2 linked regions of the Variovorax paradoxus genome follow. The protein of the gene in region 1 interacts with the protein of each later gene in a pairwise test. Links are inferred from orthologs where the notes say so. Each region holds a gene or a part of one and is shown on either strand. Other genes may lie near its edges.

Evidence for each region. The genes of interacting proteins can lie anywhere in the genome.
Region 2: the proteins of leuS (region 1) and ligA interact in binary tests that used the Escherichia coli proteins (3 or more experiments, as listed by UniProt). The link is inferred for Variovorax paradoxus from one-to-one orthologs.

The regions. Positions count from the first base shown.
Region 1 is NZ_LR743507.1:1,085,011-1,089,828, reverse strand. What follows is about bases 313-3,489. They hold leuS (leucine--tRNA ligase), read right to left. Parts: upstream 3,144-3,489; coding sequence 513-3,143; downstream 313-512. Other genes in these bases: AACL56_RS05040 (Bug family tripartite tricarboxylate transporter substrate binding protein), read left to right, coding at 3,347-3,489; lptE (LPS assembly lipoprotein LptE), read right to left, coding at 313-501. Outside these bases: more of lptE, read right to left, coding at 1-312; more of AACL56_RS05040, read left to right, coding at 3,490-4,321; AACL56_RS05035 (NAD/NADP octopine/nopaline dehydrogenase family protein), read left to right, coding at 4,439-4,818.
Region 2 is NZ_LR743507.1:3,212,800-3,218,258, forward strand. Bases 1,131-4,045 are described here. They hold ligA (NAD-dependent DNA ligase LigA), read left to right. Parts: upstream 1,131-1,497; coding sequence 1,498-3,594; downstream 3,595-4,045. Other genes in these bases: AACL56_RS14740 (cell division protein ZipA C-terminal FtsZ-binding domain-containing protein), read left to right, coding at 1,131-1,475; AACL56_RS14750 (hypothetical protein), read left to right, coding at 3,706-4,045. Outside these bases: chromosome segregation protein SMC, read left to right, coding at 1-358; more of AACL56_RS14740, read left to right, coding at 372-1,130; more of AACL56_RS14750, read left to right, coding at 4,046-4,131; def (peptide deformylase), read left to right, coding at 4,176-4,715; AACL56_RS14760 (DoxX family protein), read right to left, coding at 4,725-5,120; AACL56_RS14765 (amino acid ABC transporter substrate-binding protein), read left to right, coding at 5,298-5,459. UniProt on the Escherichia coli protein: DNA ligase that catalyzes the formation of phosphodiester linkages between 5'-phosphoryl and 3'-hydroxyl groups in double-stranded DNA using NAD as a coenzyme and as the energy source for the reaction.

The DNA.
Region 1 (4,818 bases):
CTGCTGCGCGATATCCGATTGCATGTCGCGGAACAGCAGGTCGGCTTCGCCTTCCTTGGCCAGGGCGTTGGTTTCGTTGAAGCTCAGGTCGCGCGTCTGCGAGACCTCGGTGGCGGGCAGCAGGTCCTTGCCGCCCGGTGTATGCAGGCGGAATCGGACACGCAGCTGAAGCTGGACTTCGCGCACCAGGCCTGCCGAATTGGTAGAAATCACAAAGCGGGTTCGATCCTCGCCCAGGATTTCCAGCACCACATCGGCCTTGGCGGCGTCTTCCGCCGACAACACAGTCACCGTTCCGGTGGCCCGCAGTTCGCGCCGTATCTGGTTGATCATCGCCGACTTGAGCAGCGCGTCGCTGCCCGACACCGACAGCGTCTTGAACGCGAAGACTGGCGCCTTGCGCAGCTCGAAGCCGCAGCCGGCCAGGCCGAGCGACGCGCCCGCCGCCGTCAGACCGAGGAGAAAGCCGCGGCGCGGCAGCGAGGCATTGCGAGTGTTCATGCTTGAGCCGTTCAAATGACCACGTTGACCAGGCGGCCGGGAACCACGATCACGCGCTTGGGTTGCGCGCCTTCGGCAAAAGTGACGAAGTCGTCGCAGGCCAGCGCGAGCTTCTCGATCTCGTCCTTCGATGCGCCGGCCGGCACGCTGAGCTTGCCGCGCAGCTTGCCGTTGACCTGCAGCATCAGCTCGATCTCGTCCTGCACCAGCGCGCCCACGTCGACCGTGGGCCAGGCCGCGTCGAGCAGGCCGCCCAGGTCCTCGTCGTAGCCGAGCTCGCTCCAGAGCTGCTGCGCGATGTGCGGCGTGGCCGGGTAGAGGCAGCGCAGCAGGATGCCGAAGCCCTCTCGCACCGCCGCGGCGTCGCCGGAGCCGCCATCGGGCTTGAAGCCTTCCAGCGCGTTGAGCAGCTTCATAGCGCCCGACACCACCGTGTTGTATTGCATGCGCTGGTAGTCGTAGTCGACCTGGCGCAGCACCGTGTGCACCTCGCGGCGCAGCGCCTGGGCGCCCTTGCCGAAAGCCTGTCCGGCGATGGCCGTGCGCGCGGACTCGGCCTGCGCCACGCCGAAGTTCCACACCCGGCGCAGGAAGCGGTAGCTGCCTTCCACGGCCGCGTCGTTCCACTCGAGCGTGGCTTCGGGCGGCGCGGTGAACATGGTGTACAGGCGCGCGGTGTCGGCGCCGTACTTCTCGATCAGGTCCTGCGGGTCGACGCCATTGCGCTCGCTCTTGCCCATCTTGCCCACGCCGCCGTATTCGACACGGGTGCCGTCGGCGGTGGTGCCTCCCACGATGCGGCCCTGCGCGTCGAGCACCGTCGTCACCTCGGTGGGCGGGAAGTAGTCCTTGCCGCCCTTCTCGTTGCGCTTGTAGAAGATGTGGTTGAGCACCATGCCCTGCGTCAGCAGCTTGCTGAAGGGCTCGTCGGCCTTCACCAGGCCCAGGTCGCGCATCACCTTGGTCCAGAAGCGGGCGTACAGCAGGTGAAGAATCGCGTGCTCGATGCCGCCGATGTACTGGTCCATCGGCATCCAGTAGTCGGCGCCGCCGGCCACCATGGCCTCGTCGTTCTTCGGGTCGCAATAGCGCATGAAGTACCACGACGAATCGACGAAGGTGTCCATCGTGTCGGTCTCGCGCCGCGCGGCCTTGCCGCACACCGGGCAGGTCACGCCGGCGTGGAAGCCCTCGTGCTTGTTCAGCGGGTTGCCCGAGCCGTCCGGCACGCAGTCGGTGGGCAGCACCACCGGCAGGTCCTTCTCGGGCACGGGCACCGCGCCGTGCTCCTCGCAATGGATGATCGGGATCGGCGTGCCCCAGTAGCGCTGGCGGCTCACGCCCCAGTCGCGCAGGCGCCAGGTGGTCTGCAGCTCGCCCAGGCCCTTCTGGCCCAACGCATGCGCCACGGCGGCCACGGCCTCCTTGTAGGTCATGCCGCTGAAGTTGTCCGAGTTGATGGTCACGCCGCGCTGCTTGTCGCCGTACCAGTCCTGCCACTTGTGATAGTCGAAGTGCGGCTCGTCGTCGACCAGCACCACCTGCACGATCTCGATGCCGTACTTGTTGGCGAAGGCGAAGTCGCGCTCGTCGTGCGCGGGCACGCCCATCACGGCGCCGTCGCCGTAGCCGATCAGCACGTAGTTGCCGACCCACACCGGCACCTGTTCCTCGGTGATCGGGTGCGTCACCGTGAGGCCGGTAGGCACGCCCTTCTTTTCCTGGGTGGCGAGCTCGGCCTCGGTGGTGCCGCCGCTCTTGCATTCCTCGATGAAGGCCGCGACCTTCGGGTCCAGCGTGGCGGCGTGCGCGGCCAGCGGATGCTCGGGCGCCACGGCGCAGAAGGTCACGCCCATGATGGTGTCGGCGCGCGTGGTGAACACGTACATGCGGCCGTCCTGGATGAGCTTGCCGCCCGCATCCTTGATGTCATGCGTGAAGGCGAAGCGCACGCCCTCGCTCTTGCCGATCCAGTTCTCCTGCATCAGCTTGACGCGCTCGGGCCAGCCCGGCAGCTTGTGCTGGGTGTGCTCGAGCAGCTCTTCGGCGTAGTCGCTGATCTTCAGGTAATAGCCCGGGATCTCGCGGCGCTCGACCGTGGCGCCGGTGCGCCAGCCCTTGCCGTCGATCACCTGCTCGTTGGCCAGCACGGTCTGGTCGACCGGGTCCCAGTTCACGACCTGGGTCTTGCGGTAGGCGATGCCCTTCTCGAGCATCTTCAGGAACAGCCACTGGTTCCACTTGTAGTAGCTCGGGTCGCAGGTAGCGATCTCGCGGCTCCAGTCGATCGCCAGGCCCATGGCTTGGAGCTGGCCCTTCATGTAGGCGATGTTCTCGTAGGTCCACTTGGCCGGCGGCACGCCGTTCTTGAGCGCCGCGTTCTCGGCCGGCAGGCCAAAGGCGTCCCAGCCCATGGGCATCAGCACGTTGTAGCCGCTCATGCGCAGGTAGCGCGTGAGCATGTCGTTGATCGTGTAGTTGCGCACGTGGCCCATGTGCAGCTTGCCGCTGGGGTACGGCAGCATCGAGCAGGCGTAGTACTTCTTGCGGCTCGCGTCCTCGGTGACGCGGTAGGCATCGGCGGCGCTCCATTGCGCCTGGGCAGCGGACTCGACGTCGCTGGGTTTGTAGCTGGGATTCATGGCGGTTCGGCAAGAGCCCGGCGCGGAGTGGCCGGGAACGCGGGATTATCGCGCCGGACTAGACTTGCCCCCAGGATGCGCGTACTTCGTGTCGCTTCTCCTTCCCCACAGGGGGCAACACCCGCGGCCCGGCGGAGCCGGTTCCGCGGTGTTTCGCGAAGAATGCATGCCTGCCCGTTCAACGCCGCGGACGAAAACACACCATGAAACTGCGCCTGAAACACCTCGCACTGGCCTTCGCGGCGGCAGCCGGCCTCGCCGCCCTGCCGCTGCGGGCCCAGCAGAACGACAAGCCCCTGCGCATCGTCGTGCCCTTCGCCACCGGCGGCGCGCAGGACGTGATCGCCCGCTACCTGGGCGCCAAGCTGACCGACCGGCTGGGCCAGCCGGTCATCATCGACAACAAGGCCGGCGCCGGCGGCATCGTGGCCGCCGAGTCGGTGGCCAAGGCGACCGACGGGGCCACGGTGCTTCTGGCCACTGGCGGTGCGGTCACCATCGCTCCGCACCTTCAGGCCAGGCTGCCCTACGACCCGGCGCACGACCTGGTGCCCGTGGCCTTGGTGGCCGACACGCCCATGACGCTCTCGGTGCGCACCGAAAGCCCCTACAAGACCGTGGCCGACGTGCTGCGCGACGCCAAGGCGCGGCCCGGACAGGTGACCTACGCCTCGACCGGCAACGGCACCGTCTCGCACCTGACCGGCGCCCTGCTGGCCCAGGCCGGCGGCGTGGAACTGCTGCACGTGCCCTACCGGGGTGCCGCCCCAGCCATGACCGACCTGCTGGGCGGACAGGTGGCCACCATCGTGACCAGCGTGGCGTCCATCGAACCCATGGTCGCCAGCGGCAAGGCGCGCGTGCTCGGCACCTTCTCGCACGCGACCCTGCCCAGCATGGGCTCGGCCCCGACCATCGGCGAGGCGACGAAGCTGCCGGGCATGGAAGTGCCGGTCTGGGTGGGCGTGATGGCGCCGGCGAAGATGCCGGCTGCCAGCATCGACAAGCTGTCGGCCGCGCTGGTCGAGGTCTGCAACCTGCCGGAAACGAAGCAGCGCTTCGCCCAGCTGGGCGCGGTCAACACCTGCGGTGGCGCGGCGGCGCTGGGCAAGGTCGTGACGGAGGACAGCCAGCGCTGGGCCAAGGTCATCAAGCAGGGCGGAATCAAGGTTGACTGACCTGGCACTCCCCCAGGCTTCGCGCACTTCGTGTCGCTTCGCCTACCCCCTCGCCGGGGGCAACACCGGTGGCCCGGCAGAGCCGGTTCCACGGTGTTCCTGGACGGAAGCGCGATCTTGACTGCCGCGATACGACTCCGTCGCGTCGGCATCGCCGGCACCGGTGCCGTCGCGCTGGCCAGCGCCGCATGGCTGCGCCACGCGGGCCACGGCGTCACGCTCTGGTCGCCGGGCGGCCGGGGCGCCGAGGCCCTGCGCACGCAGCCGCTGGAAGCCGGCGGCGTGCTGCCGTGCACCGTGACGGTCGAGGTCGCCGACGACGCGGCCGCGCTCTGCGCCGCCTCCGACGTGCTGCTGCTCGCCCTGCCGGTCAACGGCCACCGGCGCGTGATGGATTCGCTGCTGCCCTTCCTGCGCGACGGACAGGCGGTGATCGTCAGTTCGATGGCGTCGCTGTCCTCGCTCTATCTGCACGAGGCCGCCCGCCGCACCGGCAG
Region 2 (5,459 bases), 2.1 Mb from region 1 along the record:
GGGCGTGCAGGTCATGGCGCAGCCGCCCGGCAAGAAGAACCAGACCATCCACCTGCTCTCGGGCGGCGAGAAAGCGCTTACCGCCATCGCGCTGGTGTTCGCGATCTTCCAGCTCAACCCCGCCCCGTTCTGCCTGCTCGACGAAGTGGACGCGCCGCTGGACGACGCCAACACCGAGCGCTATGCCAAACTCGTCTCCGCCATGAGCCGCGAAACCCAGTTCCTCTTCATCAGCCACAACAAGATCGCCATGGAAATGGCCGAACAGCTGATCGGCGTGACGATGCAGGAGCAGGGCGTGTCGCGCATCGTGGCGGTCGACATGGAGTCGGCGGTCTCGATGGTCGAAGCCGCTTGAGCCGAGCGGCCCCATGAGCAATCTCACTCTCGCCCTGGCCATCCTCGGCGGCCTCGTTCTCGCGGCCGTCGTTGCCTACAACACGCTGATGTCGCGCCGCAATGCGCCGCGCCAGCCCGACGCGGTCGACATCGCGCTCGACGAAGCCGAGCGCGCCATGTCGGCCCCGCCCGACGGTCCGGAGCCCGTGCTGCATGTCGATCCGAACCAGGTGCCGTCCAACGACCGCCACGAACCCCTGTTCGACCCCGACCTGCCGGCCCCCAGTGGCGTGCCCGTGCCGACAGGCGAGCGCCGCGGCGGCCTCGACCCGCTGATCGACGTGATCGCCCCGATCTCGCTCGACGGCCTGGCTTCGGGCGACGCCGCCATTGCCGCCATGCCGCCGACGCGGCGTGCGGGCAGCAAGCCGGTGGCGATCGAAGGGCTCAACGAACACACCGGGCAATGGGAGCCGCCAGTGGCCGGACAGCGCTACAGCGCCTTCCAGGTCGGTGTGCAACTGGCCAACCGCACCGGCGCGCTCAACGAGATCGAGTATTCCGAATTCGTGGTGAAGGCCCAGGCCTTCGCCGACGCCGTCAATGGCGCGCCCGAGTTTCCGGAGATGCTCGACGAGGTGGCGCGCGCCCGCGAGCTCGACCAGTTCGCGAGCGCGCACGATGCCCAGCTGGGCTTCGTGCTGCGCGCGCTGCACGCGGCGTGGAGTCCCGGCTACGTGCAGCAGAACGCCGCGCGACTGGGCTTCGTGGCGGGCATCATTCCTGGGCGCATGGTGCTGCCGACCAGCGAAGCCGGTCTGCCGCCGATCCTCGGGCTGGCCTTTGACACGCAGGCCGCGCTGGCCGACGATCCCGCCCAGTCGGCCATTCGCGAACTGAGCCTGAGCCTCGACGTGCCGCAGGTCGACCGCGGCGAACAGCCGTTCGACCGCATGCGCGAGATCGCCTCCACGCTGGCGCGCGAGATGGACGGCGTGGTCACCGACAGCGACGGCCAGTTGCTGCGCGAAGAGACCATGGACGTCATCGGCACCGATCTCGAGCAGCTCTACGACACGCTCGATGCGCGCGACCTGGCGGCGGGCTCGCCGCTGGCGCGGCGCCTCTTCAGCTAATTCCGATTTCCGGGAGACACCCATGACGACGCGCGACGAAGCCGCACGCGAAGCCGCTGCACTGAGCGAACAGCTGCACCGGCACGCCCATCTCTATTACGTGCTCGATGCGCCCGAATTGCCGGACGCGGAGTACGACAAGCTGTTCCAGCGCCTGCAGGCGATCGAGGGCGAGTTTCCCGACCTGCGGACACCCGACTCGCCGACGCAGCGCGTGGGCGGCAAGGTGCTCGACGGCTTCACCAAGGTGCGCCACAAGGTGCCGATGCTGTCCATCCGCACGGAAACCGACATCACGCCCGGCGGCGCGAGCGCCTTCGATGCGCGCGTGCGCCGCGAACTCGGGCTGGCCGAGGACGGGCCGCAGGTCTCGTACGTCTGCGAGCTCAAGTTCGACGGCCTGGCGATGAACCTGCGCTACGAGAACGGCGTGCTGGTGCAGGCCGCCACGCGCGGCGACGGCGAGGTGGGCGAGGACGTCACGCAGAACATCCGCACGGTGCGCGAGATTCCGCTGCGCCTGGCCGGCAATGCGCCGCCGGTGGTCGAGGTGCGCGGTGAGGTCTACATGAAGCGCGCCGATTTCGACTCGCTCAACGAGCGCCAGCGCCTGAAGATCGCAGAGGGGCTGAAGAACGAGAAGGTGTTCGTCAATCCGCGCAATGCCGCGGCCGGTGCGGTGCGCCAGCTCGATCCGGCGATCGCGGCGGCGCGTCCGCTGAGCTTCTTCGCCTACGGGCTGGGCGAGGTCACGCCCGCAGCCGAAGGCGGCCCCGACTGCCCGACGCAGTTCGACTGGCTGCAGCAGTTCCATGCCTGGGGGTTTCCGGTTGCCACGCAGACTGCGCGGGCGACAGGTGCTATCGAACTGATAGCGTTCCATGAAAACATCGGCCGCCAGCGCGACGCCTTGCCCTACGACATCGACGGCGTGGTCTACAAGGTCGACAGCATCGAACTGCAGCGGCAACTGGGTTTCGTCTCGCGCGAGCCGCGCTGGGCCGTGGCCCACAAATACCCGGCGCAGGAGCAACTGACCGAGGTGCTCGGTATCGAGATCCAGGTCGGCCGCACCGGCAAGCTCACGCCGGTGGCCAAGCTCGCGCCGGTGTTCGTCGGCGGCGTGACCGTCACCAACGCCACGCTGCACAACGAGGACGAGGCGCGACGCAAGGACGTGCGCGTGGGCGACACGGTGATCGTGCGCCGCGCCGGCGACGTGATTCCCGAAGTGGTGGGTGTGGTGCCCGAAAGCCTCGCCAAGCCCGAAGGCGAGCGCGGCGCGCAATTCACCATGCCGCACAAGTGCCCTGTGTGCGACTCGGAGGCCGTGCGAGAAGAGGGCGAGGTCGACTACCGCTGCACCGGCGGCCTGTTCTGCGCGGCGCAGCGCAAGGAGGCCATCCTGCACTTCGCGGCGCGCCGCGCGGTCGACGTCGACGGCCTGGGCGACAAGCTGGTCGAGCAGCTGGTGGACGCCAACCTGATCCGCACCTTGCCCGATCTCTACAAGCTGGGCTTTACCACGCTCGCCGGGCTGGAGCGCATGGCGGAAAAGTCGGCCAAGAATCTGGTCGATGCGCTCGAAGCGTCGAAGAAGACCACGCTGCCGCGCTTCCTTTTCGGACTGGGCATTCGCCACGTGGGTGAGAGCACCGCGAAGGATCTGGCCAAGCATTTCGGCAAGCTCGACGCGATCATGGACGCGACCGAAGAGCAACTGCTCGAGGTGAACGATGTCGGTCCGGTGGTGGCGCAAAGCCTTCGCACGTTCTTCGACCAGCCGCACAACCGTGAGGTGGTCGAGCAGCTGCGCGCCTGCGGCTTGAGCTGGGAAGAGGGCGAGCCCGCCGCGCGCGCGCCGAAGCCGCTGGCGGGCCTGACCTTCGTGATCACCGGTACCCTTCCTACGCTGGGCCGCGACGAGGCGAAGGATAAATTGGAGGCAGCCGGCGCGAAGGTGTCCGGCTCCGTCAGCAAGAAGACCCACTACCTCGTTGCCGGCGAAGAGGCCGGGAGCAAGCTCGACAAGGCGCGCGAAAACGGTGTCGAGGTGATCGACGAGGCACGTATGCTGGAGATCATCGCCAACGGTGCGCCGCAGCCCCGGGAATCATGAGCTGAAGGCCGGCTCTCTTTACCGGGCGTTACGCGACTTCATCGGAGCGCAGTCAACAGGGTCTACAACCTGGCGTTGAACGATAACTGAAGGCCATAAGGAGAGTCCCTCATGCAAAAAATTCGAGTTCTTGGTGCCTGCGTTGCACTCGGCGGCGTTGCGCTGCTGACGGGTTGCGTGGGCGTTCCCGGCGACCCGTACTACGCGGGTGGCTACAGCGGGGGCTATTCTTCGGGGCCTTACTACAGCGAACCGGCACCGGTCGTGGTGCCGGCACCCGTGTACATCAACGGTGGCGGCTACTACGAGCGTCGCCCGTACTATGGCGACCGCCCTTACTACGGCCGCCCGGGCTATCCGGCGGTGCGACCGGGCTATCCGGCAGGCCGTCCGCCGAACTGGAATGGCGGTGGCCGGCCCCCGGTCGTTGCGCCGGGACGTCCGCCAGTGGGCGTGCCGGGGCAGCAACCGGGCCAGCCGCGCGGCAACGCGCGACTGTGGACGTCACCCGACTCCAAGGGCCAGACGCCTCCCTGATCCTGCCGAAGGCGCAGGCGCGAGGCTGTCGCGATAATCCCGCCATGGCCATCCGCGAAATCCTCAAGATGGGCGACCCCCGGCTGCTGCGCATTGCGCAGCCGGTTCCCGCCTTCGACACCGACGAACTGCACCTGCTGGTGCGGGACATGTTCGAGACCATGCATGCCGTCAACGGCGCCGGTCTTGCGGCGCCCCAGATCGGCGTGGACCAGCAGCTTGTGATCTTCGGCACGGACGTCGTCAATCCCCGCTATCCCGACGCACCGCCGGTGCCGCGCACCGTGCTGTTGAACCCCGTCATCACGCCGCTGGATGACGAGGAAGAAGAGGGCTGGGAGGGATGTCTTTCGGTGCCGGGCCTGCGCGGCGTGGTACCGCGCTTCTCCAATATCCGCTACACCGGGTTCGACCCTTACGGCGACCCGATCGACCGAGTCGCCACCGGCTTCCATGCGCGCGTGGTGCAGCACGAAGTCGATCACCTTCTCGGCAAGCTGTACCCGATGCGGGTGCGCGACTTCTCGCGCTTCGGCTACACCGAGGTCCTGTTCCCGGGCCTCGATGCAGCGGACGACGACTGACCTGCCAGGTCAGTTGTATTTGCTGCTCAGGGCGAAGCGGCCGCCGCCCATGAAGGCCAGCGCGAGCGCCGCGAACAGGAACATGCCTTGCAGTTCCAGTGCCCAGCCGCCTTGCTTGCCGAGCGAGGTCAGGTCCTTCATGTGAACCAGTGCGAACGCCACCAGCATGTTGATGACCACGATCCAGGCGGCCGGCCGCGTGTAGAGGCCGATGATCAGCAGCACGGGCGCCACGATCTCACCGATGTAGACCAGGTAGGCCAGCGCGCCCGGCAGCCCGTGTTGGGCCAGCATGCCGGAGATGAAGCCGACGCCGCCTTGCAGCTTGGCGATGCCGTGCAGCAGGATGAGGACGCCAAGCGAAACGCGCAGGATGAACTTGCCGGTGTCGTCGGATTTGACCATTTGTGTAGGTTCCAGTGGAAGTGATGAGAGGGCCGTATGGTAGTGAACCTGCGGCGTTTTCAGCCAGTGATTTGCGAGGCCATGTCGGCGCATATGCATCCAACCGGGCGTTCTTTGGCAGAGTCGGGCACCGGCCCGTACACTGCCTTTTGCTTTCTGTTGAGGAGAACTCCAATGATGAAGAACCGATTTGCCGGCCTGCGTCCGGCACTGATGGCCGCCGCGTGCGTGGCCGCGCTGGCCTGCGCGGCACCGGCCTTCGCCGGCAAGACGCTCGATGCGGTCAAGCAGCGCGGCACCGTCAAGTGCGGCGTGACCAACGGCGTGGCGGGCTTTTCG